3 regions of the Arthrobacter sp. YAF34 genome follow, and region 2 is predicted to be linked to each of the others. Evidence: riboswitches for the same ligand, from Rfam matches in the RefSeq annotation. Region 2 holds a riboswitch; each other region holds the start of a gene.

What was found. A riboswitch is a leader RNA that binds a small molecule or an ion and turns the genes downstream of it on or off. The one in region 2 is predicted to bind cyclic di-AMP.
Region 1: another riboswitch for cyclic di-AMP. It lies ahead of AB4Y72_RS09620 (hypothetical protein); the one in region 2 lies ahead of AB4Y72_RS07900 (NlpC/P60 family protein).
Region 3: another riboswitch for cyclic di-AMP. It lies ahead of AB4Y72_RS18255 (hypothetical protein); the one in region 2 lies ahead of AB4Y72_RS07900 (NlpC/P60 family protein).

Annotation. Positions count from the first base shown of each region.
Region 1 is NZ_JBFRCV010000006.1:161,874-169,676, reverse strand. Features, by position in the region: gene AB4Y72_RS09630 (response regulator transcription factor) at 1-415, shown strand, start outside; gene AB4Y72_RS09625 (HAMP domain-containing sensor histidine kinase) at 419-2,041, shown strand; cyclic di-AMP (ydaO/yuaA leader) riboswitch at 2,207-2,376, shown strand; gene AB4Y72_RS09620 (hypothetical protein) at 2,376-3,167, shown strand; gene AB4Y72_RS09615 (dihydrofolate reductase family protein) at 3,283-3,846, opposite strand; gene AB4Y72_RS09610 (glycosyltransferase) at 4,144-5,592, shown strand; gene AB4Y72_RS09605 (glycosyltransferase family 39 protein) at 5,593-7,662, shown strand; partial or broken gene AB4Y72_RS09600 (HAD-IA family hydrolase) at 7,777-7,803, opposite strand, start outside.
Region 2 is NZ_JBFRCV010000005.1:93,823-101,625, reverse strand. Features, by position in the region: gene AB4Y72_RS07930 (alpha-mannosidase) at 1-1,129, opposite strand, end outside; gene fdhD (formate dehydrogenase accessory sulfurtransferase FdhD) at 1,268-2,161, opposite strand; gene AB4Y72_RS07920 (molybdopterin molybdotransferase MoeA) at 2,389-3,903, opposite strand; gene AB4Y72_RS07915 (DUF6457 domain-containing protein) at 3,900-4,187, opposite strand; gene mobA (molybdenum cofactor guanylyltransferase) at 4,209-4,886, opposite strand; gene AB4Y72_RS07905 (HNH endonuclease) at 4,994-5,494, opposite strand; gene AB4Y72_RS07900 (NlpC/P60 family protein) at 5,715-6,485, opposite strand; cyclic di-AMP (ydaO/yuaA leader) riboswitch at 6,781-6,950, opposite strand; gene AB4Y72_RS07895 (M23 family metallopeptidase) at 7,087-7,803, opposite strand, start outside.
Region 3 is NZ_JBFRCV010000018.1:15,967-23,769, reverse strand. Features, by position in the region: gene AB4Y72_RS18295 (glycoside hydrolase family 16 protein) at 1-68, shown strand, start outside; gene AB4Y72_RS18290 (hypothetical protein) at 84-356, opposite strand; gene AB4Y72_RS18285 (glycoside hydrolase family 16 protein) at 645-1,859, opposite strand; gene AB4Y72_RS18280 (esterase/lipase family protein) at 2,081-2,938, opposite strand; gene AB4Y72_RS18275 (DUF4430 domain-containing protein) at 3,185-3,823, opposite strand; gene AB4Y72_RS18270 (DNA alkylation repair protein) at 3,949-4,629, shown strand; gene AB4Y72_RS18265 (cation:proton antiporter) at 4,660-5,874, opposite strand; gene AB4Y72_RS18260 (hypothetical protein) at 6,009-6,233, opposite strand; cyclic di-AMP (ydaO/yuaA leader) riboswitch at 6,437-6,641, shown strand; gene AB4Y72_RS18255 (hypothetical protein) at 6,646-7,347, shown strand; gene AB4Y72_RS18250 (sensor histidine kinase) at 7,475-7,803, opposite strand, start outside.

The sequences.
Region 1 (7,803 bases), on a different contig from region 2:
TACCGGGCTTGCCGCCGGCGGCGATGACTACGTCACGAAGCCCTTCAGTATGGAGGAGGTCCTGCTGCGCCTGCACCGGCTGGTCCAGCGCTCCGGGGTGGCCGCCATGGACACGGCCGAGCTCGTGGTGGGGGACCTGGTGCTTAACGTGGACACCCGCGAAGTCTCCCGGGCCGGCGAGGAACTGCACCTGACCGCCACGCAGTTCGAACTGCTGCGCTACCTCATGGAAAACCCCAAACGGGTCATCAGCAAGGCCCAGATCCTGGACCGGGTCTGGGATTACGACTTCGGCGGCCAGGCGAACATCGTGGAACTGTACATCTCCTACCTGCGCAAGAAGCTCGATGCCAACCATGCGCCCATGATTCATACGGTGCGCGGCGCCGGCTACGTCCTGAAGCCGGCGGACTGATCCGTGCCCTCCCTTTCCGGCGTAATCCGCGCCCCCGGGCGGGATTGGCGCAACCCCTCCACATGGCATTTGCGCACCCGACTCGTCCTCGTCGCCATGGCACTGCTCGTGGCGATCTGCGGCGCCGTAGGACTGTTCAGCTACGCCTCCATGGACCTTTTCCTCACCCGGCAGCTCGATGACCAGCTCAGCAGCGCTTCCCACCGCTCGGTCGAGTTCGGCCGGCCTGGACCCGGCAACTCCGGCGGCCGCCGCGACCCCCTTGATGCCCGGGGGCAGGGCGTCGGGATGCTCAATGCCCGGCTGGAGGACGGCGAGGTCAGCAGCGCCGGATTCCTGGCCGGGGACGCAACCCTCGAGAGCCTCTCCCGCGCCGACAACGCGGTCCTGTTGGCGCTCTCCCCGAACGCCGTGCCCGTGGACCGGACTCTCTCGGCCGGCGCGTACCGGCTCACGGCCGTGCGCGCACCGTACGGCGACGTGATCGTCACGGGACTTCCCCTGGCCGAAAAGGAAAGCACCCTGGCCTCGCTCGTCTGGACCATGGTGGTGGTGTCCGCCGGCGGGCTCGTGCTGATCGGCCTCGCCGGAACGGCCCTGATCCGGCGGACCATGAAGCCGCTGGAACAGCTCTCCGAGGTTGCCACCAAGGTCTCCCGCCTCCCGCTGGACGCCGGGGAGGTGGCACTCGGGGTGCGCGTCCCGGCGTCGGCGGCCCATCCCGGAACGGAAGTGGGCAGCGTGGGCTACGCGCTGAACAAGATGCTGGACAACGTCTCCAATGCGCTCGAGGCGCGGCAGGAGAGCGAGATGAAGGTGCGGCAGTTCGTCGCCGACGCCTCGCACGAACTCCGCACCCCGCTCACGGCCATCCGCGGCTACACGGAGCTGATGCGGATGACCGAGCATTTCACGCCCGACGGCGAGAAATCCCTCGCCCGCGTGCAAAGCCAGTCCGAGCGGATGACCACGCTCGTGGAGGACCTGCTGCTGCTGGCCCGACTGGACGAGGGGCAACCGCTCAAGATCGCCGACGTCGACCTCACCCAGCTGGCCGTCGAAACGGTGAGCGATGAGAAAGTCATGGCCCCGGACCGCATCTGGCAGCTGGAACTCCCGGACGAGCCCGTGGTGGTCCGCGGTGATGCGAGCCAGCTTCACCAGGTCCTGGCCAACCTCCTGTCCAATGCGCGCAAGCACACGGAACCCGGGACCACGGTGGTCACGGGCGTCATGCGTTCGGCTGACGGCAGCGCCGTGGTCACCGTGACGGATAACGGCAGCGGCATCGCCCCCGAATTCATCGGGCGTGTCTTCGCCCGCTTTGCCCGGGCCGACGCCTCGCGTTCCAATCCGGCGGTCACCGCGCAGCCCGCGGTCGCGACGGCGGGGGCCCGGGCCGGCTCCGCTGCCAGGCCCCGCGCGGGCAGTGCTTCCGCCGCCGTTTCCGGCAACCAGAGCGGGGCGGGCAGCGGTGCCGCGCCAACCTCCGAGGGAACGAGCGGGTTGGGCTTGTCCATCGTCCAGTCGATCGTGCATGCCCACGGGGGCACCGTCGAGGTCACCTCGCGGCCCGGGCGGACGGAGTTCGCCGTACGGCTGCCGGCGGCTCCGCCGTCGGCCTAGCCGCCCACGGCAGCGCCCGCCGCCCCCGGAGCGCCGGTACATCGGGCGCAAGGCGACACCCCGCCGATGTGACTGCTGTTACCCAAATGTGACTTAAGCGTCGAGGTCCTGTAGCGTTTTGGGAGTGCGCTGCCATCGGTGCCGCACATCCGGATGGACGCCAAACTCTGCCGCTTCCCGGATTCCGATTGACCAGGCAGAGGCGGGGGACCCAGAGTTCCCGGGCATTCTGCACACACGCGCCCTTGGGGTGAAGCCGACACGTGACTTTCCGTGCGGCCGGATGACCTCATCCGAACCCGACAGCTAACTCCGCAGGCGTTGAGAGGCAATCATGACTGAACTCAACGTACAAACGCGCCCTGAGGGCGTTTCGCATTCCCACGCCGCCAGGTCCCGCCACCGCGCCGAACCGGCCAAGCAGGCGTCCGCCCTGTCCCGGCTGGCCGCCGGGCTCGGCATCACCGGCCACCGTGCGGCCATCGTCACGGTCGCCGGCGCACTGCTGGTGGGGGGCGGCGCTGCCAGCCAGGCGGCAGAGCCCGGCGCCCACACCGCCAATGTTGCGGGCGCCGAATCCGTCACGAGCGTGGACCCGCTGGCCAAGCTCAACTTCGAACGCATCCAGGTGACTGGGTCCACGACGCCGCCGAACAGCGCCGTGGTGTCCAAGGCTCCGGAGGCCAAGCCGGCCGCAGCACCGGCGCCGGCCGCTCACGCAGCCGCACCGGCAAAGGCCAGCCCCGCGGCGCCCGCCCGTCCGGCGGCACCTGTCCACGCAGCGGCGCCGGTCCCCGCGGCGGCACCGGTCGCCGTCGACGACCCCTCCGGCGCGCAGGCCTACGCCGCGGCCCGACTGGGCAGCTATGGCTGGGCACCGGGGCAGATGCAGTGCCTGCAGAAGCTCTGGACCAAGGAATCGGACTGGAAGACCACCGCCACGAACGCCAGCAGCGGCGCCTACGGCGTGGTCCAGTCGCTGCCCGCCTCGAAAATGGCGAGCGCCGGGGCCGACTACATGACCAACTACCGGACCCAGATCAATTGGGGCCTGAACTACGTCAAAACGCGGTACGGCTCCCCCTGCGGCGCTCTGGACTTCCACTACGCGCACAACTGGTACTAAGCCGGCATCAGCCAGCCCCTCCCAGAAGGCCCAGGATCCACATGGATCCGGGGCCTTCTGTGCGTGACTGTTTAACCGAAGATGGACCTCCCCCGACCGCGCGGAGGAATCGCGCTCAGCGCCTCGTCTCGTACCTGGTGATGACCACGCCGCCGGGAAGCGTCCGCGTCTCCACCTGGTTCAGGTTCACCCAGCTGTCCAGCGAGGTGAAGAACGGAGTGCCGCCGCCCACCAGGACCGGATGGGTGACTAGCACGTATTCGTCGATCAGCCCGGCCCGCATAGCCGCCCCGGCGAGCGTTGCGCCGCCGATGCTCATCGTGCCGCCGTCGCCGGCCTTGAGCCGGGTGATCTCGGCGATCGCGTCGCCGGTGACCAGGCGGGCGTTCCAGTCGACCTTGTCGATCGTCGAGGAGAACACCACCTTCGGCGTGTCCCGCCAGTTCCGCGCGAACTCGATCTCCGCCGGGGTGGCGTTGGGCTGCTGGTCGCCGGTCGGCCAGAAGGAGCTCATGGTCTCCCAGAGCTTGCGGCCGTACAGCGACAGGCTGCTAGCCCGCTCCTGGTCGAGCCACCACTGGAACAGTTCATCGCTCGGCTCGCTCCAGCCGATGTCGTCGCCGGCCGCGGCGATGTAGCCGTCCAGGGTCAGATTCATGCCGTAGATCAGTCTCCGCACGGCGCCAGCCTTCCGTCTCGTCGAGCACCACCGTGTCCCCGTCCTCGATGATCCGCGGGCCGATCTCGGGTTAGCTCCATTCGGACCCGAATCGACGACGGTGAACGGAGCCGGCCCGGAAAGGCCGCGGCGGTCACTCATGGTTCGCATTCTCGTGCGCGGGGCATCACTGGTCAACCGTCCCCGGACAGCCGCTCCAGTAACTCTGGAATCACCGGGCCGGATCGGCCGGACTTCCACAGCACCCGCACAGCTTGACCCTAAAGCCCTCATATGGGGCGACGGGACAGTTGAGCCATGACGTTCACAGACCAGGCCCCAGGAACCCAGCCCCACTCCGCGGAGACGCCGGCCGGCCCGGCTGCACCCGCCACACACTCCGGGCCCTCGCCGTCCGGACTCGCTTTGGCCGACGCGCCCGCCCCGGGACCGTCCGCCGCGGCCGTCGCCGGCCCGCGTAGCCGGCGAAACGCCATCGACACGCGAACCGCCATACCGGTGCTGGACGTCACCATCCCGGTGTTCAACGAGGAACGGGACCTCGAAGCCTGCCTGCGCAGGCTCCACGCCTACCTTCTCGGTTCCTTCCCGCACCCGTTCCGGATCACGGTGGCTGACAACGCCAGCACCGATGGAACTCTCAAGACGGCCGAACGCGTAGCCCGCGAGCTCCGCGAGGTGACCGTGGTCCACATGGCTGAAAAAGGCCGCGGCAACACGCTCCGCAAAGTGTGGCTCGCCTCGCCGTCGCCGGTCCTGGCGTACATGGATGTTGACCTTTCCACCGATCTGGCGGCACTCGGGCCCCTCCTTGCCCCGCTCATTTCAGGGCACTCCGACCTGGCGATCGGGACCCGGCTGACCCGCAACTCACGCGTGGTCCGCGGACCCAAACGGGAATTCATCTCGCGCAGCTATAACTTCATGCTGCAGTCCCTCCTGGGCGCGCACTTCAGCGACGCCCAGTGCGGCTTCAAGGCCATCCGGGCGGACGTAGCCCGGCAGCTGCTCCCCCACACCCTGGACAACGCCTGGTTCTTCGACACCGAGCTGCTGGTCCTGGCCGAAAAGTGCGGCCTGCGCGTCCACGAAGTCCCGGTGGACTGGACCGACGATCCGGATTCCAGCGTGGACATCGTCCAGACGGCCCTCGCGGATCTGCGCGGCATGGCACGGCTGAGCAGGGATCTTGTCTCCGGCCGGATCCCCGTCCCAGAACTGCGCGCCGCCCTGGCACGCGGTCCACTTCCCGCCTCCTCACGGGCCCAGGAGCAAAGCGCCGGGGGAAGCCTGTTCGGACAGCTCGTCCGCTTCGGCAGCATCGGGGTGGCCTCCACGCTCGCGTACCTGCTGATCTTCCTGCTCTGCCGCGGAATCATGGACCCGCAACTGGCAAATTTCCTCGCGTTGCTCACCACCGCCGTGGCCAACACCGCGGCCAACCGGCGCTTCACCTTCGGCATCCAGGGCAGCAGCCAGGCGGCCCGGCACCACTTCGAGGGACTGCTGGTCTTCGGCATCGGACTGGCCCTGACCTCGGGCGCGCTCACCCTGGTCCACGGCGCTTCGGCCGGAACCCCGGACCGCTGGCTGGAACTCGTCACCGTCACGGCCGCCAATCTGGCCGCTACGGCCGTCAAATTCCTGCTCTTCCGGCTGGTGGTCTTCCGCGGCCGGCCCGCCGACACTGCTCCGGCGTCCGGCGCCCCCGACGCATCTCTCCCCCGCACAGAAACGGCCAAGTAAATGACCTCAACCATCAGCCCCACCGCCGGAGCCCAGGCTGACTCCCCCGCCGGCAGCCCGCCGGCAGTCCGTGATTCGTCCGGGACGGCATTCGGGGCGCCCGCATCCCGGCCGCCCACAATCCTGAACCGCCGGGAACGGCTGCTCTTCGGACCGCAGCCGCGGTGGGTGCGGCCCTCGGCAGCTCTGCTGTTAGTGGCCACCGCGGTGTTGTACCTGTGGAACCTGGAAGCCACGGGCTACGGCAACTCCTTCTACGCCGCGGCGATCCAGGCAGGGACCAAGGACTGGACCGCGCTGCTCTTCGGATCGCTCGACGCCGGGAACGCCATCACGGTGGACAAGCCGCCCGCCGCCCTGTGGATCCCTGCCCTCGCGGGGCGGCTCTTCGGCTTCTCGGCGTTGAGCATGCTCATTCCCCAGGCACTCATGGGGGTAGCCGCCGTCGGGCTTCTCTACCTGACCGTCAAGCGGGTGTCCGGGCCGGCGGCTGGCCTGCTGGCCGGCGGCGCCCTGGCGCTGACCCCCGTGGCCGCCCTCATGTTCCGGTTCAACAACCCCGACGCCATGCTCACCCTGTGCCTGGTGCTGGCGGCCTACCTCACCACCCGCGCCGTCGAGAAGGCCGGCTGGACATGGCTCGCCGCGGCCGGCGCGGTGATCGGCCTGGCGTTCCTGACCAAGATGCTGCAGGGTTTCCTGATTGTGCCCGGGCTTGCCCTGGCCTACCTGTGGGCGGCCCCCACCACCCTGGGCCGCCGGCTCCTGCACCTGCTGGCCGCCGCCGGAGGGATCGCCGTCGTGGCCGGAAGCTACATCGTCCTGTTCCAGCTGACCCCGGCCTCGGCCCGGCCGTACATGGCCGGCTCGGAGACCAACAGCTTCCTGGAACTCACGTTCGGCTACAACGGCCTGGGCCGCATCACGGGGTCCGGCGGAGGCATGCCCGCCGGAGGCACCATGGGCGGCATCGGAGGCCCGGGCGGCAACGGTAACGTCGGCTTCGGCGGCGCGGCCGGGATCACCCGGATGTTCGGCACCAGCTTCGGCGGCGAGGTGTCCTGGTTCCTGCCGGCGGCCCTGATCCTGCTGGCCGCCGGCCTGTGGTTCACCAGGCGCGAGGCGAGGACCTCGAAAACCCGGGCGGCGCTCCTGCTGTGGGGCGGCTGGCTGGTGGTCACGGCCGGGATCTTCAGCTTCATGAGCGGCACCGTGCATCCGTACTACGCCGTGGCGCTGGCCCCCGCGGTCGCAGCCCTGTCCGGCATCGGGTCCGTGGAACTGTGGCGGGGCCGCGCCTACTGGCCGGCGCGGACTGTCCTGGCCGTGACGGTGCTCGCCACCTCGGTCTGGTCCGCCGCGCTCCTGGGCCGCGACCCGTCCTGGCTCCCCGGGCTCCGGGTGCTCACCGTGGTCCTGGGCCTCCTGGCCGCCGCGGCGCTGCTGCTCCCGCTCGTGGCCGGCGCGAACACCCTGTCGGCGGTTCCGGCGCGGCTCCGCAAGGCCGCCACCGCCGGCGTCGTGGTTCTCTCCCTGCTGGCCGGCGGACTCGGCAGCACCGCGTGGACGTTGGCGACGGCGGCCCAGCCGCACTCCGGTTCGATCCCCACGTCCGGGCCCACCGCGTCGGCGATGGGCGGCGGGTTCGGGGCGGCAGGCAGGGCATTCGGCGACCGCGCGAACGCCGGCACGTCCGGCGCCTCCTCAGGAGGCGGACCCAGCGGACCGGGCGAAGCAACGGCCTCGGCCGAGCTGACAGCGCTGCTGAAGTCTTCCAACGCCAAGTGGTCCGCGATTGTCTCCGGCGCCACCCAGGCCGCCAGCCTGGAACTCGCCACGGGCACCAGCGTGATCGCGCTCGGCGGCTGGAATGGCGGCGACCCCTACCCCACGCTCGCACAGTTCCAGGCGATGGTGGACCGCGGCGAGATCGGCTACTTCATTTCCGGCGGCGGTATGGGCGGCATGGGCGGGGGCCGCGGCGGCAACTCCGAGGTCGCCACCTGGGTCGCGGCCAACTATCAGGCCCAGACCGTGGGCAACGCCACCGTCTACAAGCTGGGGGCGTAGACGGCCATGACTGGCACCCTGGGACCGCGCTCCGGCGAAACACCTGCCCCTACGCTGAGTCCTACTCGCTCTCCGCCGCGGCCGCCCCACACACACAGCGGCGCGATCGTCAACCTAGAAGCTGAGGGAGAGGGTCCGGAG
Region 2 (7,803 bases):
TGTCCGGGAGCCATGCCTCCTGGCAATCCACGCCGAACTCGGCCAGGAAGAAGCTCTTGCCCTCAAGGAACTGCCGCGCCATGGCCTCGCCGCCGGGCATGTTGGAGTCCGATTCGACCCACATCCCGCCGACCGGAACGAACTGGCCGCCGCGGACCTTGTCCCGGATGCGCGCGAAGAGCTCCGGGTAGTACTCCTTCATCCATGCGAGCTGCTGGGCCGAGGAGCATGAGAAGACGAAGTCGGGGTGCTCGTCCATGAGCGCGACGACGTTTGAGAACGTCCGGGCGCACTTGCGGATGGTTTCCCGCACGGGCCACAGCCATGCTGAATCGATATGGGCATGCCCCGTGGCTACGAGCTGATGGGCCGAGGCATAGGCCGGCCGGGACAGGGCCTCGGCCAAGGCGGCCCGTCCGGCTTCCGCGGTTCCGGCGACGTCGTCCGGGTCCATGATGTCCAGCATGCGTTCGAGCGCCCGCAGGAGCTCATGGCGGCGGGGCAGGTCCATGGGAAGTTCGTGCATGAGCCCGCTCAGGGCCAGAATGTCCTGCTGCAGCTCCCAGACCGTCTGGTTGCGCTCGGCGATGGCGATTCGGCCGAGGCGGTATTTCGGCTCGCTGCCCGAGGTCGCCTTGTCACCGTAGGGGGTGGCTGCGAAGGTCCAGTTCTGCGACAGGTCCGGGTTGGCCGCGGCTTCGACGTAGAAATCGACGGCCATGCCGCCGCCCAGGAGCTTGAGCGGAATGTATTGGTTCCGTGGCGAGATCGCCTTGATGATGGTCCCGTCGGACCGCCAGGCGATGCCTTCGCACTGGAATCCCGGGAGGTCGCCGCTGAACCCCAGGTCCACAAGGACTTCCACCGACATGCCGTCCGCCGTGCCCCAGGCTTCCGGCACCTCGCCCTGTAGCCGGAGCCACTTGGTGCTCCACGGCCGGCCCCAGGCCGCGCCGTGTTCCTGCGGCGTGAACTCGTGCCGCAACGCCTCCAACGCCGGCACGGGCTCGTCCGGCGCGTCCCAGCTGCTCAGCGTCAGCGGCAGAGTGCGCGGGTACACCGCGGGGTCGATGCGGTCACGCAGAAAGCGGTCCAGCCGGACTTCCGTAAGACGGCGGTCGTCGTGCAATGTGATCCTCTTCCGCGCCGGGGACCGATCGGTTCCAATCGATGGATAAAACTTACGTCGCGGGCACCCTTCAGGCCAAGTGTTGCCGCCGGCCGGCCAGGCCACTGGCCAGCCACACCTCCGGTCGGAGGGGCCGGTCTAGACGGCCGCGCCCGCCGCGGGCGCCGGGGCGGGAGCGGGAAACGCCACGCGGTGCTGGCCGGCGTAGACGTTCAAGCTGGTCCGGCGGCTGAACCCGGCCAGGGTCATCCCGCTGGCCTCGGCGAGCTCGACGGCCAGGCTCGAGGGTGCGCTCACAGCGGCGAGCACCGGGATTCCGGCAAGGGATGCCTTTTGGACGAGTTCAAACGAGGCCCGGCCGGATACCTGCAGCACGGTCCCCCGGAGCGGCAGCAGTCCCTCGCGGAGCGCCCAGCCCACCACTTTGTCCACGGCGTTGTGTCGTCCGACGTCTTCCCTGAGGCACAGCAGCTCGGCCGAGCCGTCGTCGGCGATCCTGAAGAGGCCGGCGGCATGCACGCCGCCGGTGACGTCAAAGACGTCCTGGGCGGACCGGAGCGCGTCCGGGAGGGCCGCCAACGTTTCCACGGGGACGGTCAACGGATCCCCGGCCGGGCTGAAGTGCGAGGATTTGCTCACGGCCTCAATGGAGTCCGTCCCGCAAATGCCGCAGGAACTGGAGGTAAAGACGTTGCGTCCAATCTCCGGCCGGACGACGTCGGGACGGAGCTGGGCCTCCACGACGTTGAAGGTCTGCACGCCGTCGGCGTCCTCGCCGGCGCAGAACCGGAGCGAGACCAGCTGCTCGGGGGTCCAAATGATCCCCTCCGAGACCAGGAATCCCGCGACGAGGTCGAAGTCGTTGCCCGGCGTTCGCATCGTGACAGAGAACTGCATGCTTCCGAGCCGGACTTCCAGCGGTTCCTCGACGGCCAGGACGTCTTCCCGGTGCCGGACCGGGAACTCGAGGGCCTGCGGGGAACCGTCCAGGACGATTTTGTGCACCTTGCGGCGCTGTGTCACACGGCCCATCCGGTACTCCTAAGCAACATAGTGTGCGGTTGTGTTAATTCTCTGACTGGTTCCATCATTGCAAGCGCCCGACGCTGAAGCCAGCGCGCCAAAGGGCTGTGGGTCCGACCCGCGGCTCCGACCGCGGTGCCGATCCGGAGGCCTGAGGGGTCGGACCCATCGGGCGGGCTGGGGCGGGCCGCACCGGCAGGATACGGGCCGTGTACGGGCCGGGTCTCCGGCGATTTTCAGCCCAGGAGGGCACTCCAGTCCACCGGCCCGTCATTGGCTGCCGGTTTCCTGGCCGTGCGCTTCGCGGCAGGCTTTGGCTCGGGCGATGCCGCCGCCGGGTCCGGGAGCGGCGGCCCCCACGGGAGCGCGAAGGCGCGGACCAGCTCCCCCAGCTGCACACCGTGGGGCGGAACCACCAGCACGCCGTCGGCGGCGGCCAGGCCCCGCATCATCCCCGATCCTGAGTGCTGCGCCGGCGATGCCATGCCGTAGAGAAGCCGGTAGGGCATGAGCCGCGTCCGGCCGGGATCAGCGTCAATCGTCGAACCGCAGGGCACCTCGCCGAGCGGCGGCATGGGCCGGTGCCCCAGGGCGGCCAGGAGCGGAGCTCCGATGGTGGACAGCGCCATCATGGCCGCGAGCGGGTTTCCCGGCAGGCCGAGGATGTACCGTCCGTCCGGCAGTTCGGCCAGCACGGCGGGGTGGCCCGGCCGCATCGCGATCCCGTCGATCAGCAGGCGTCCGCCCAGTTCGGCGACCGAACGCCGCAGGTGATCTGTTCCGGAGCGGCCCGTGCCGCCGGTGGTGATGACGACGTCGGCAGGCAGGCTCTCCCCGGCGGCTGCCAGGACGGGCTCCGTGTCCTCGAGCGCGGCGAGCCATTCGGCGTAGGAGTCGCCGATTTTCACTTCTTCGGTGCAGATCCCGCCGAGCATCCCCACCACGGCTGCCAGTTGGGGACCGAACGTGTCACGGACCTTCCCGGGTGCCGGCATCCCGGACGCCACGACCTCCGAGCCGGTGAAGACGAGCCGCACCACGGCCTTGCCGAGCACCGCGAGAGCGTCGGTTCCGGCCAAAGCGGCGAGGGCCAGGTGCGCCGGATTCAGGACGGTGCCGCGCTTGATCAGGATGTCCCCGTCGGCTGCCTCCTCCCCTGCTTTCCTGATGTGCTCGCCGTTACGCGGGTCCCCCGGCTTCGCGCTGCCGCCCAGTCTCAGGACGGGCAGGCCGTCCTCGTCCGTGTCGATAACGCCGCTTTCACTGCGCAGCACAGCCTTGGCCCCGACCGGAATGAGGCCGCCGGTGACAATCGGACTTGCCTGATGCGGCACCAGCCGCTGGCTGGGTTCGGCCAGGATCCAGGGACCGCTGCCGTTGACCGCCCACCCATCCATGGCAGAGGAGGCATAGTGGGGCATGTCCTGCAGGGCAACGACGTCGGCCGCCAGCGTCCGGCCCAGGGCCTGCCGGAGCGGGACGGGGGCGGCCGGGATCGGAACGGCACAGTCGAAGGCGAGCTGCCGGGCTTCCTGCCACGTGTGGGCCAGATGCCGGTGCTGCACCACCGCCGTGTTCTGGTCAGCCGGGACCTGGCCCGCTATGTCTGAATCCGCCGTCTCCGCGCCTGCTGTGAGCGTGCCTGCCGGATCCGCGCCTGCCGTCTCCGGGCCTGCAGCAACAAGAGGGGCCGTGGGCCTGTCCCCGCCTGCGGAGGCCGGTCCGCCGTCGTCCGGGAGCGCCGGCGTCATGCCCCGGGGGCTTCGGCGGCTGCGTAGTCCGTGGCGAACCGGCGCGCTACGGCCATGGCGGCCTGCATGGATGCGACGTCCGTGCTCTGACCAGAGCCCGAGGCCAGGCCGGCGGCAAAGCCGGCAATGAACGTGGTCAGCGGCGCCGCCGGACGGACCACCGAATGGGCGGCCACGCCTGCGAGGGCCAGCACCTCGTTCACGTCAATCTCAACATTGTCCAGCTCCAGCGCCTGGAGCAGGGCACGGCACCAGTCTTCCAGCATTTCATCCTGGCTTTTCACCGTTTGCCTCCATGGTCGAGTTCAGCTGGGGAGTTCCGGACCGGAGCCCGGGCCTGGGTTCGGGATCACACCGGACACCCCGAGTGCCGCAGCGTCGCCCCACGTGTCAACATCATCCGTGGAACCGGGGGGAACGCTAACTTCACGCACGTCCAGCCTAGCAAGAAGGGCGAACACCGAGGCGTTTTCCAGACTTCCCCGGCGCGCGGCGTCCGACGCGCATCGTTGTAGCGCGGCCGTGCTATAAAGTGCCACGAGGGGCTGCTTTCGGCCGTCGGACGCGACGGCCATGACGCCGTCGGTGCGGTCCCCGCCCCGGTCAGCGCCCGGCACAGCGGCCACCGCTTCGCGCAGGGCGCTTACGGCCGCGGCCGCCCGCGGCATGTCGCAGGCGAGGACGAGGACAAAAGGCGGCGCGGCGGCGGCTCCAGGGCGACCGGCCCGGCTCGCGGCCAACGCGCCCAAACCTGCGGCGATCGCGGCGGCCGGCCCTGCAAAGCGCGGCTCTTCCCGGCAGCTCAGGACGCCGCTGGGCAGGTCACCGGGGTCGGGCCCGACGACGACGATGTGCCCGGCCGCGTCCGCGGCGCGCAGTGATCGCTCAAGGAGGGTGGCGCCGTCGAAAATCAACCCGGACTTGGGCACGCCGCCAAGGCGGGACGATCTGCCCCCGGCGAGAATAATGGCATCGAACTGCACCGATTCAGACTATCGCGGCGCGGGCTGCCGGCGAATCCTGCCCGGCCGGGACCGCCGGGGGTGCCCGCGGTTCAGTCCTCACGCAGCGGGACGGCCCGGCAACTGGTTCAGGCGGCCGACTCCGGGAGCAGGAACGGATCCCAGGCAGGCGTCGGCTTCTCGAGCTCCTTGATCTGCCAGATGGTGCCCTTCGGCGGCCCCGGAACAAACCCGACCTTCCAGCCCATCTCCGCCGGGGTGTGGTCGCCTTTGGCGTTGTTGCAGCGCAGGCAGGCCGCGACCAGATTCTCCCAGGAATCAGCGCCGCCCCGCGATTTGGGCTGGACGTGGTCGATCGTGTGGGCGGCCTTGCCGCAGTACGCGCAGCGGTGCGCGTCGCGGCGAAGCACCCCGCGGCGGCTGACCGCCGTCGTCGTGTTGTATCGCGGCCGGATGTAGCGGTTAAGGAGGATCACGGATGGTCGTCCCAGAACGTCCTGGGGGCCGACGACGGGATCGTCTCCTTCGGCCACGACGCTGGCCTTTCCGGTCAGGACAAGGACGAGCGCCCGGCGGAAGGTCACTACCGCCAGCGGTTCATATCCAGCATTCAGAACGAGAGTGCGCATCCGCATACCTCTTCACGGCCGCACCCGCCAGGGGCACGAGGGCCGGCTGCCCTGTGCATGGTCGGGCTATGGATCGACAAGACAAGAGTAAACACTCAACTGCCGGATCACCGAATATTTTTTCGCTGGCCCGGTAACTGACGCAGAAATTGCCTCGCGCTTAACCCAAAGGACCCCGGCCTCAAGAGGCAGGGGTCCTTCGAAGTGCGGGGGTGTGAGCCTAGCCGCCGACGCGGATGAAGACCGGGCCGGAGCCGATGTTCACGCTGTACAGCGCGGTGGTGCCACCGTTCCAGCCGCCGTGGACGGCCATGCCGTTGCCGACGTAAACCGCGATGTGGGCCATGCCGACTCCGCCGTTCTGGTAGTAGGCGAGGTCACCGGGACGAGCTTCGGCGGCGCTCACCGTGCGGCCGAGGGACAGGTAACCAGCCGGCCAGCCGTGGTAGTGGATGCCGGCCGCGGCCAGGGCGTTGGTGGCGAGCATGGTGCAGTCCTGCGACACGCCGATCTGGGCGTAGGCGGCGGCTGCGATGGTCGCGCCCATGCCGCTGGCAACACCGGTTGCGGCCGGGGCGGCAACCGCGGCGGTGGCGCCAACCTGGGCGCCGCCGGCCTGGGGAGCCGTCGCATCCTGGACCTTCACGACAGGCTTGGGAGCCGCGACCGGAGCCGCGACGGCGGGAGCCGGTGACGTGGTCACAGCAGGCTTCTCGTAAGAGATCGCGATGCTGGACGCAGCCGAAATCGTCGCCGGTGCGGACGACTGGACTTCCAGGGCCGAAGCGGAGGTGGATTCGCGCTGAACATTGGTCTCAGCAGCGTTGGCTGCGATTCCGCTGGTCAAAACCAGACCGGAAGCTGCGGCGATAACCGCGGCCTGACGGCCCATGCCGCCGGCGTTGTCGCCGACTGCCTTGGCAATAACAGCCAGCGAGTTGGTCTTGGTGACCTCGGCGCGGTGCCGTGCAATGGTTGCACGAGTAGTCATTAAGTTCTCTCTTTCGTGATCCTTGGACCGCGCGTTTTCGGGCGCGGGCTGAGGACGCTCCGGCATCTTGGGGGTACGCCGGATCGCCCCGAAATGGGTTACTTAGCGAAGGGTGTACTGCGAAGACGCGCCAAAAGCGGGAACTGCATGCTGTCCGGGCTCGATAGAAAACGAGCGTGCGGAACGTGATCCAATCCGGGCGCCGGCAAGGGCGGCACGTGATATGGATTCCAGCGGGCTCGTAAGAGCCGCGCCAGTGCGCAGACGCGCAGCATTGTGGCGTGAAGACACGAAAGTAGCCTCTCCCAATGCCTACGAGGTGAGCTGTCGGATTCGGATGGGAGTCACCCGGCCGCTCCGCTTCCTGAGAAGCTTTGCGACTTAACCCCTAGGCCTTCTTTCGAAGGCCAAAATTGGTTCCCCCGCCCCTGCCAGACGATGTAATGCGAACGGACCTTGAGCGGTGGCAGAGCTAGGCAATCCACTCAAGAGCGCCAACTTCGGAAAAGTTGGCGTGCTTCAAACCCTACAGGAGTCCGGCCTCAATGTCACATTCAGATCACGGCGTGTCACATGGATGCGAGAGAGGTCCATCGTCTATTTAGAGCCAGCCGAGCGGATCAACGACGTTGCCGTTGACCATGACTTCAAAGTGGAGGTGGCAGCCCGTGGAGGCGCCGGTGGTCCCGCTCAGGGCAATGACGTCGCCGCGGGAGACCTTCTGGCCCACCGTGACCAAGGACGAGGACAGGTGGTTGTAGGTGGTCTCCAGGCCGTTGCCGTGATCGATGACCACACGGTTTCCGCCGCCGTAGGGGTGCCATCCGTTGAAGGTCACGGTGCCGCTGGCTGCCGCGTGGACCTGGGTGCCGCACTGGGCGACGAAATCCTGGCCGCGGTGAAACTCGCCCACAACGCCGGTGATGGGGCTGACACGGTAGCCGAACGGCGAGGCAGTGATCATCTGGTCCAGGGGTGGGCCCAAGGTGCCCTTCGATGCCGCGCGGGTGATGCTGCCGACGGACTGGGCACTGAGTAACTGTTTCAGCTTGCCGTCCGGGTCGCCCTTGGTGGCGATGGCGGTCCGGCTGAAATCGACTTTCGCCGCGGCGGCAGCCGTGACATCCGGCTGCACCGCGGCGGAAAGTGCGCCCGATGCGCCCGTATTAGCCATGACCGGGCTAGTGACGGGAACCGTCACTGTGAGGATCAGACCGGCTGCGGCCAGAGCGATCCCGGCCTTCTGGCCGACGCCGCTGGCCGCGGCGAAGTCCGTTACCTGACGGAACGGGCCGCGCCGCCGACGGCGTTCATCGCG
Region 3 (7,803 bases), on a different contig from region 2:
GGTTCCCCACTGGGGCTCATACCAAACCCAGCCAGATGCAGGTCGACTGGATCCGCGTCTATCGGTAAACGCCTGGGCCGTGCCTACTCGCTATGGGGGCCGGCCGCAGCCTGTAGCGCGGCGAGATGCTCTGCCAGGGCCCTTTCCGGGTGCCCCGGATGCGCGGCAAGCCGCTGGCGAAGCATTTCCCGGACTTTGTCGTGCTCCGGAGCGGTGTCGGCGAGGACGGCGTCGATGATTCCGGCTGCCTGGTGTCGGATTCCGGCGGCACCGGCGGCACGCTTCGCGCGGGATGCCAGGTCAACGGGTTCCTGTTCCTGGGGGCGTCCCTGCACGGACGACGGCTCTACCGACATCGGCAATTCCTTTGATCAACGTTCCGGCTGAGCCGGGGACCGGTCTTCCGCCTTCCCCCATCCCGGGTTTGGCCCCGGATCCTAAGGCGAACCACCGAGACAAACCATATAACGGGACCGGGTCCCCAACCCCAAGGGATGCGAAGGTTTTGCCAAGGACCTGCGCAGGTGACGGCGTCGACAACGCGGATGCCCCGATCCGCCGTCGACACGTCGCCTGAGCCGGCGGTCCTTGTCGAACTACTTGCAGACCTGCTTGCAGACCTGCTTGCAGACTTCCTTGCAGACCTACCTGTAGACGCGGACCCAGTCGATCTGCATCTGTGACGGCTTGGTGGCGGACCCGTCGGGGAACCAGTCCAGCTGCAGGGTCTGATGCATGCCCACGGAGGGCAGGTGCGCCGGATTGGTGTCAGAGAACGTCTTCACACCGTCGATGTATCCGGTGACGCCGGCCGGAGTCCACTCCACGGCGTAGTTGTGCCACTGGGTGGTGTCGATGGTCTTGGCCGCCGTGGTCTGGAAGTTCGAACCGCTGCAGGCATAGTGCAGGAAGAACTTGATCTGGGCGGTGTTCGTGCTTCCCTCGGCATAGTCGATCTCGGCACAGTTGGGGGAGGTGTTGTTGTTGGGCCACAGGATGAGCACCGGGTGGTACTTCGGGTCCCGGGCGTTGGTTCTCATCCGCGTTTCCCATTTGCCATATTTTTGCTGCGCAAACTTGGCCGACATTCCGCCCGTGGTGCCGGTTGAGTCGCCGCGGACCGTGGCCACACCGTTGGCAACTGACCAGGCCTGCGGGCTGCGCACGCCCTTGCCGGCATGTCCCGGTCCCTTGAAGACGCTCCATTTGGTGGAGTCCGGGGCCCCGGTGTTGGAGAACTCGTCGCCCGCGACAACCGCACCCCAGCCCCTGGCGGTCGCGGCTTGAGTGGTGTCCGTTGATGCGACGGCGGCTTGGGCCGTGACGGGGGCGGCGGCCGACGCGACCGACGCCGATCCCTTAACGGATGCCGCGTATGCGCCACGAGGCGCAGCCGGAGCGGCCGGCGCCGCGGCGGGTGCGGCGGCGGCAGGTGCCGCGTCGACGCCGGAGCCGGGGGTTTTGCCGACGGGGGCGGTGTCCGCCTTGACGGGTGTGGCAGCAACTCCTGTGGCTGCAGCCTTTGGCGTTGACGCAGCCTTTGCCGCCGGGGCTGCCGCGGGGGTTGAGGCTGCCGGGGACGCGGGAGCTTCAGCGGAGCGTACGGCCTGACCGGACGAGGGCGCAGCGGCACGGGCCGTGGATGCTGCACCGCACCCGGTCAGGCACAGAGCGCCCAGAGACAGCGCAATGGCCATCTTGCTGAACGGTGATGTGGTGAACTGCGTCTTTTTGAACTGCGTCTCTTTGAACTGCGTCTGGTTGAACAACGAACCCCTCCGGGCGTGAGTACTGGCGCACGCAACCGTCGTCGCCGTCGTGGCGACATCGCTGGCGACGGCGAGTGCGGGAAGCTTCATCCGGCCCCTGCCGGAAAGGCAGGAGCGAGCAGGCGCCAAGCGGCGCAACCGGGCCCCGCACAAGGCAGTCGCGCAGGGGCAATCCGGGGCCCTGCATTAGGGCCGGCCCTTCACGGGCAGCGCCAACGTTACTCGATCGTTACGTTTGGCTGCAACCCGAAAAAGCACGCCGGGTCCCCGCCTGATTCGGCGGGGACCCGGCCTGATTTCCGACGGTTGTGTTACACGCAGGCGGGCTGGAAGGCCGGGTCGGCGGGCCGGCCGGACCCTTGTGTCAGCGCGTTGGAGACGAGTCGCTGGACGATGGGGTCGTTTGGAGTCTGGTCATGATCGATCACGTCAGCCGGGCATTTGTCCTGGATGGTGATGTTGGTGATCTGTTGCGACGGGCCGGTGAGGAACTGGCTTTGGTAGGGCGTCACTACCTCGTCATGCGTGGTGGAAATTACCGTGTAGGCCGGTCCGGGAAGTGTATCTCCGATGGAGTTGAGCTCGGTGAGGAAGGGCGAGCCCGCCTGCTGGTCGGAACAGGCTTGGCAGTTGGAGCCACCCACGGAGGTAGCCGGCGGAACGTAGTCGGGGGAGGGGACGATCAGCCCGCTGGTGCCGTGGTTGGACGGGGCAATTCCAACCAGCTGGTTTACCTTCTTGGCGCCATTGAGAAATCCCATGTAGTAGCGCGGCATCATGCCGCCCTGGCTGTGGCCGACCAGATCGACCTTCTTCGCCCCCGTGGAGGCCAGCACGGAATCCACAAACGGGGCGAGCTGCCGGGCGGAGTCGGCCACCGGGCCCGTGGCGTCGACGCCGTTGGTCGCGCCGTAGTTCAGCGCGTAAACGCAGTAACCCTGGTTCTTCAGTGCCGGTGCCATCGTGGCCCAGTTCTTGGCCATGTTCTCGAACGTTCCCGGCACCAAGACCACCGGGTAGGGGTGGACCGCGGAGGGCTTACAGGACCAGTCGTTCGCCCCGGGAGGGGAGACGTCTGCGGTCGCGGCCTGGGTTGCCGGGGCGGCGGCCATGGATGCACAGAGCAGGGCCATGGTCGCAAGGATTGCAGGTTTGGTCAGATGGGGCACGGAAATACCTCTTCGGTTGGACGCGTCGGCAATGACGCTCTGCATGGTAAGAAGCGAGGTAGGGGATCACCCTCCGCTGTGATCCGGCTCACTTCTATCACTTCATGCTAGGAAAGGCGTCGGCAGGGCCGGGGGATTCTGCACGTTTGTGCGGCTCCTTCTCGCTGTGGGCCCGTGCTTCCGGCATTACGCATGCCTTGGTTGCACATTCGTGCAGATGCGGCCGCGGCCGGCCCCGCCGTCGTCCTATTCGCCCGAGGGGAAGTCGTAGGCCGCCGGGACCTTTGCCGGGGCGGCGCCGTAGGACAGGACGATCTCGTCGTGCGCCTTCAACGGAAGGTCCCGGATGCCGGCGTCGCGCTTTTGGCCATTGACGTAAAGGGTCCAGCCGTCCAGCGGGCCGTCCCCGGTGCCGGGGGCCCCGCTGCCGCCGAGGACGCCCCATTCAGTCAGGAGCTGTCCGAGGGTGAACACCTGGCCCGCCGTGGGGGACTCGATGTGGACCACGCCGGTGGTGTCGTGGGTGTGCAGGGCTGAGATGCCGTTGGCCCTGTTGTCCGGTCCGGCTGTGATGCCGATGTTGGCCGGCACCGTCACGGGCTTGCCGTCCTTGAACAGGTCCAGATGTGCGTGATAGTGGTCCACGTTGCCCTCGGCCGTCAGCACCGAGAGGCCGGCCTGCGCGATCCGGCCCGGCGCTCCCGCGATGTCCAGGGCAAAATCCGAGGCGGCCGCCGGCGACGTCCCGGTGGACTCGGGCGAGGGCGCCATAGCCGACGTGGACGGGGCGGCCGACGGGGCAGGGGCAGGGGCAGGGGCAGCGCAGGCTGCCACGCCCAACGTCACGGCGGAAAGTGCGACGGCGAGTGCCAGTTTGGTGTGCATGGTTGCGTGAACCGCTTTCAATTGGAGACTTGCCCTAACAGTCTAGGCAGAAGGGGCGTGCGGAACCTCCAAAGGCGGTTTGCGCCGCGTTTCCACTGCGGGCTGCGAAGGGAAAGAATGGACGCGTGAGTGATGCTGGCGAATTCATTGACGCCGCGCTGCAGCGGGAAAGCTCCTGGAGCCGTGCCGACGAACTGCAGTCCCGGCTGGGAAAAGAACCCGGAGGGAGCGGCCTGCGGTTCTACGGTGCCTCCGTGGGCGCCGTGCGCGGGACCGTCCGCAATGCCGGGCGCCGCTATCCTGGGCTGTCCCACGATGAGATCACGGCGCTCAGCTCGGAATTGTGGGCGGTGCCGGTTTTCGAACGGCGCCTGGCCGCGGTGGTGCTTCTGCAGGCCAAGGTAAAGCTGTTGACCAACTCTGACCTCACACGGCTGGAGGGCTTCATCCGGGACGCGCGGGTGCGGGAGCTCGTCGATCCGCTCGCCGTCGAGGTCGTCGGACCCCTCGTGGCCGGACTCGACGTGCTGGGCAGGGTGCGGGCCGACAGTGTGCTGGAACGGTGGGTGCGCGAACCCGATCCGTGGCTGCGCCGGGCCGCGCTGCTCTCGCCGCTGCTGGCCCTGCGCGCCGGCGCGGGGGACTGGGACACCTTCGTCCGACACGCCGGCTCCGTGCAGCACGAGCCGTCCGAAACGCCCACGCCCGACTCTGACGGCGCAGTGGTCCGGGAGGCGGTTTCCCGGGTCCTGGCGGAGATGGCAAAGAAAAGACCGGAGCTGCGGTTCGCGTCGGTCCGAGGCTGACGAACCGGCGGGGACTGCCCGCGCTCCCGGTCAGCCCTTTGGTTCGCCCGGATTGCCTGGGTCGCCTTGGCCGACGGCGCTGCCGGTCCCGCCGGATTTCCCGTTGACGTGCGCGGGGAGCGCGAACCTCTTGGCTGCCCGGGACCCGGCCGCCGCGCTCGCCGCAATCGTGATCAGGGCGCCCATGAGCAGGGCCGCTGCCTCGCCGGGGAGCAGGACATCAAGCTGCGTGCCGATGCTTGCCGCTGCCACCGGCACGCCGAGTTGGGCCGCCGACAACACGCCGAGCGGCAGGGGGAGCCCCAGGAATGCCAAACCGGAGTGCGTCAGCAGGGTCCCGACTCCCAGCGCCGCGCCGAGGCCAATCATGTCCGGATGCCCGGCCAGGTCCTTGAGCGTGAGGGAGGCGCCCAGCCAGACGAAGAACAGCGGGCTCAGGAAGCCGTCGCTGAGGGCGAACAGTTGGCGGGCCAACCGCCTCGGCTCGCCGACTGCAGCCACCACCAGGCCGAAGGAGAAACCCGCCAACATCACGGACACATTGCCGAAAGTCGCCACACCGGCCAGGGCAAAGAGCACGACCAGTTGGAACCTCAGCTCCAGGGCAAACTTGCGGTTTTCCGAGAGCCGGTGCACGCGTTGGCGGATGCCCGTGTTCTCGAGCCATCTCAGCACGATGTAGAGAACCACGGCGCAGCCCGCCACGGTGATCACGGTCAAGGCCGCCCGGCCCGCGTGGGGCGGATCCACCAGGAGCGGCAGCGCCACAATGCAGGCTATGTCGGCGATCGCGACCTGCGCTGTCATCGAAATGACGTCGGGTCCGCCGAGGCGCAGCGAATCGACGATCGGGAGGACCAGTGCGGCTGAGGAAGACGCCAGCAGCACGACGTACAGGGGCGCATGTCCGGTCCCGAAGAGCAGGCCGATGCCCGTTCCGACAGCCACCGCGGCCGCTGTGGACGCCGCGGCCCTGCGGGCGCCTTTGCCGAGACCGGAGCGGATCTGCGGATCCCGCACGGGAACATGGGTTCCGGCCACAAACATCATCAGCGCGAACCCGATGTTGGCCAGCAGGCTGAACGTCGGATCGGCCGGGTTTACCAGGCCAAAGCCCGACCGCCCGATCACGATGCCGGCCAGCAGTTCGCCCAGCACCACCGGCAGCCGCCAGCGCACCGGCAGGGCCAGCAGCGGGCCGGCCAGAGCGACGGCGGCGATCAGCGCCAGGGTGAGAAATGTCACGGCTCGCCGCGGCGGGCAGGCCGCTGGCTCACCGGGGCGGCCCCCGTGGCCGGGATGTGCCCGGCCGTCGAAACCTTGATCATGGAATGAGACTAGTCCCGTCCACCGTGTAACGCGCCTCCTGTGCCGCGCGGCTAAAGCGCGGTCCGCCGCTCCACCACCGCGTAGGCCTTGCCGTCGAGGAAGGCCCAGTCATTGATCACCATGAACCCGAGCGCGTCCACCCTGTCGTTCAGGACGTGCTCATCGAAGCCGCCGTCCCGTGGTTCCGCGTCCCAGGTGGACACATGGACGTCCGCGCCGTCCAGGATCAGCAGTTCGGTGTTGACGTCGAAATCCTCCTGGGGCTGGTTGCTCAACTGGCAGATGGCGACACAGTGGCTGTTCAATTCGGGCCTCCGCTTCGAGGGTGGTGGTGATGGCATCATCCTATGTTCGAAAAGCCGCGCCGTCCTCTGCGCATTTGACGGATGGGGCCGTTTCTGCCGTTACCTGAATGTGACATTGGGGTGCGGATCGCGTTACGTTGGATAAGTGCCTGTTGTCTCCGATACGGGCGCTCCCCAGCCGATTGCCTAACTCTGCCGCGGCCCGGGGGTAACTCGCATCAACGACCGGCAGAGACGGGGAAACCACTTTTGGCCTGGCTGTTCCGCAGGTCTTGGGGTGAAGCCGCACAGCGCCCGCAACGACGGGCCCCTAGAGTGCGGCCGGGTGACTCCCATCCGAATCCGACAGCTCACCTCGCAGGCATTGGGAGAGGCTACATTCATGACTTCAATCAGTACTTTTGCGCGCCATGCCGCCGTCGTCACCGCCGCGTCCGGCCTGGTCCTCACCAGCGGCATGGCTGCCAACGCTGCCGCCGCGCCCGCGCAGCGTGACTCCGCCCCGGCGTCCAACGTGGACGTCAAGTCGCTGGTCAGCGCGCCGGTCAGCGCAGACTCAAGCGTCAAGATCAGCTATGCCCGCCCCGCAGTAGCCACCGTCGCGGCACCAGTCATCGAACAGCCCAAGCCCGTGGCCGCGGCTCCCGCAGCAGCCCCCGCCGCTCCAGTGGCAGCACCTGCGGCGCCCGCGGCGGCACCTGCCGCCGCACCCAAGGCCACGGTGCAGGTGCAGGCCGCCCCGGCTGCCCCGGCCGCGGCGCCCGCCGCCGGCCGCAACGCCGTCATGCTCTCTGCCGCCTACAGCCAGCTGGGCATCACCCAGGACTGCACCGCAATGGTGGAGAAGGCCCTGGGCGCGGCGGGCAAGCCGGTCGGCGACATCGCCCCGCGTGACTTCCTTGGCCTCGGTACCGTTGTGGCGACCCCCCAGCCGGGGGACATGGTGGTTCAGTCCGGGCACGTTGGCATCTACGCCGGCCACGGCCAGGTCATCAGCGGCGGCATGAACGGCACCAACCAGACGATCGTCCACCCGCTGTCCTGGCTCACCGCCACCGGCGGCGTGACCTTCGTCCGGGCCTAAGCCGAGCGGTCCCTCCCGGTTCTAGCCGGCGGGGCCGAATAGTCCGGAAAGACCGGCGATCGATTTCCCTTGGGGGCAAGCGATCGCCGGTCTTTTCCCTGTCCGGGAGACCCGGCGCCAGGAATCTTCAGGGCTTCCCGGTCCCGGCCAGCGGGAGCCTCATTTTCATGACGGTCCCCTCGGGGCCGGTTGATGCCACCTCGACTGCGCCGCCGGCAGCGACGGCGATTTCCCGGACCAGCGCCAGTCCGATGCCAAAGCTCCGTTGTCCCGGCGCTCCGCCGGTTCCGGAAGTCCGCACGAAGCGGTCAAAGATCCGCGCCTGATCCACGCCGGTGATTCCTGCCCCGGTGTCCGCCACGGCAATAACCGCGTGGCTCTGCTCCACCGACGTCGTGATGCCGATGCGGCCGCCCGCAGGAGTGTGGGCCAGGGCGTTGTCCGCCAGGGCCAGCA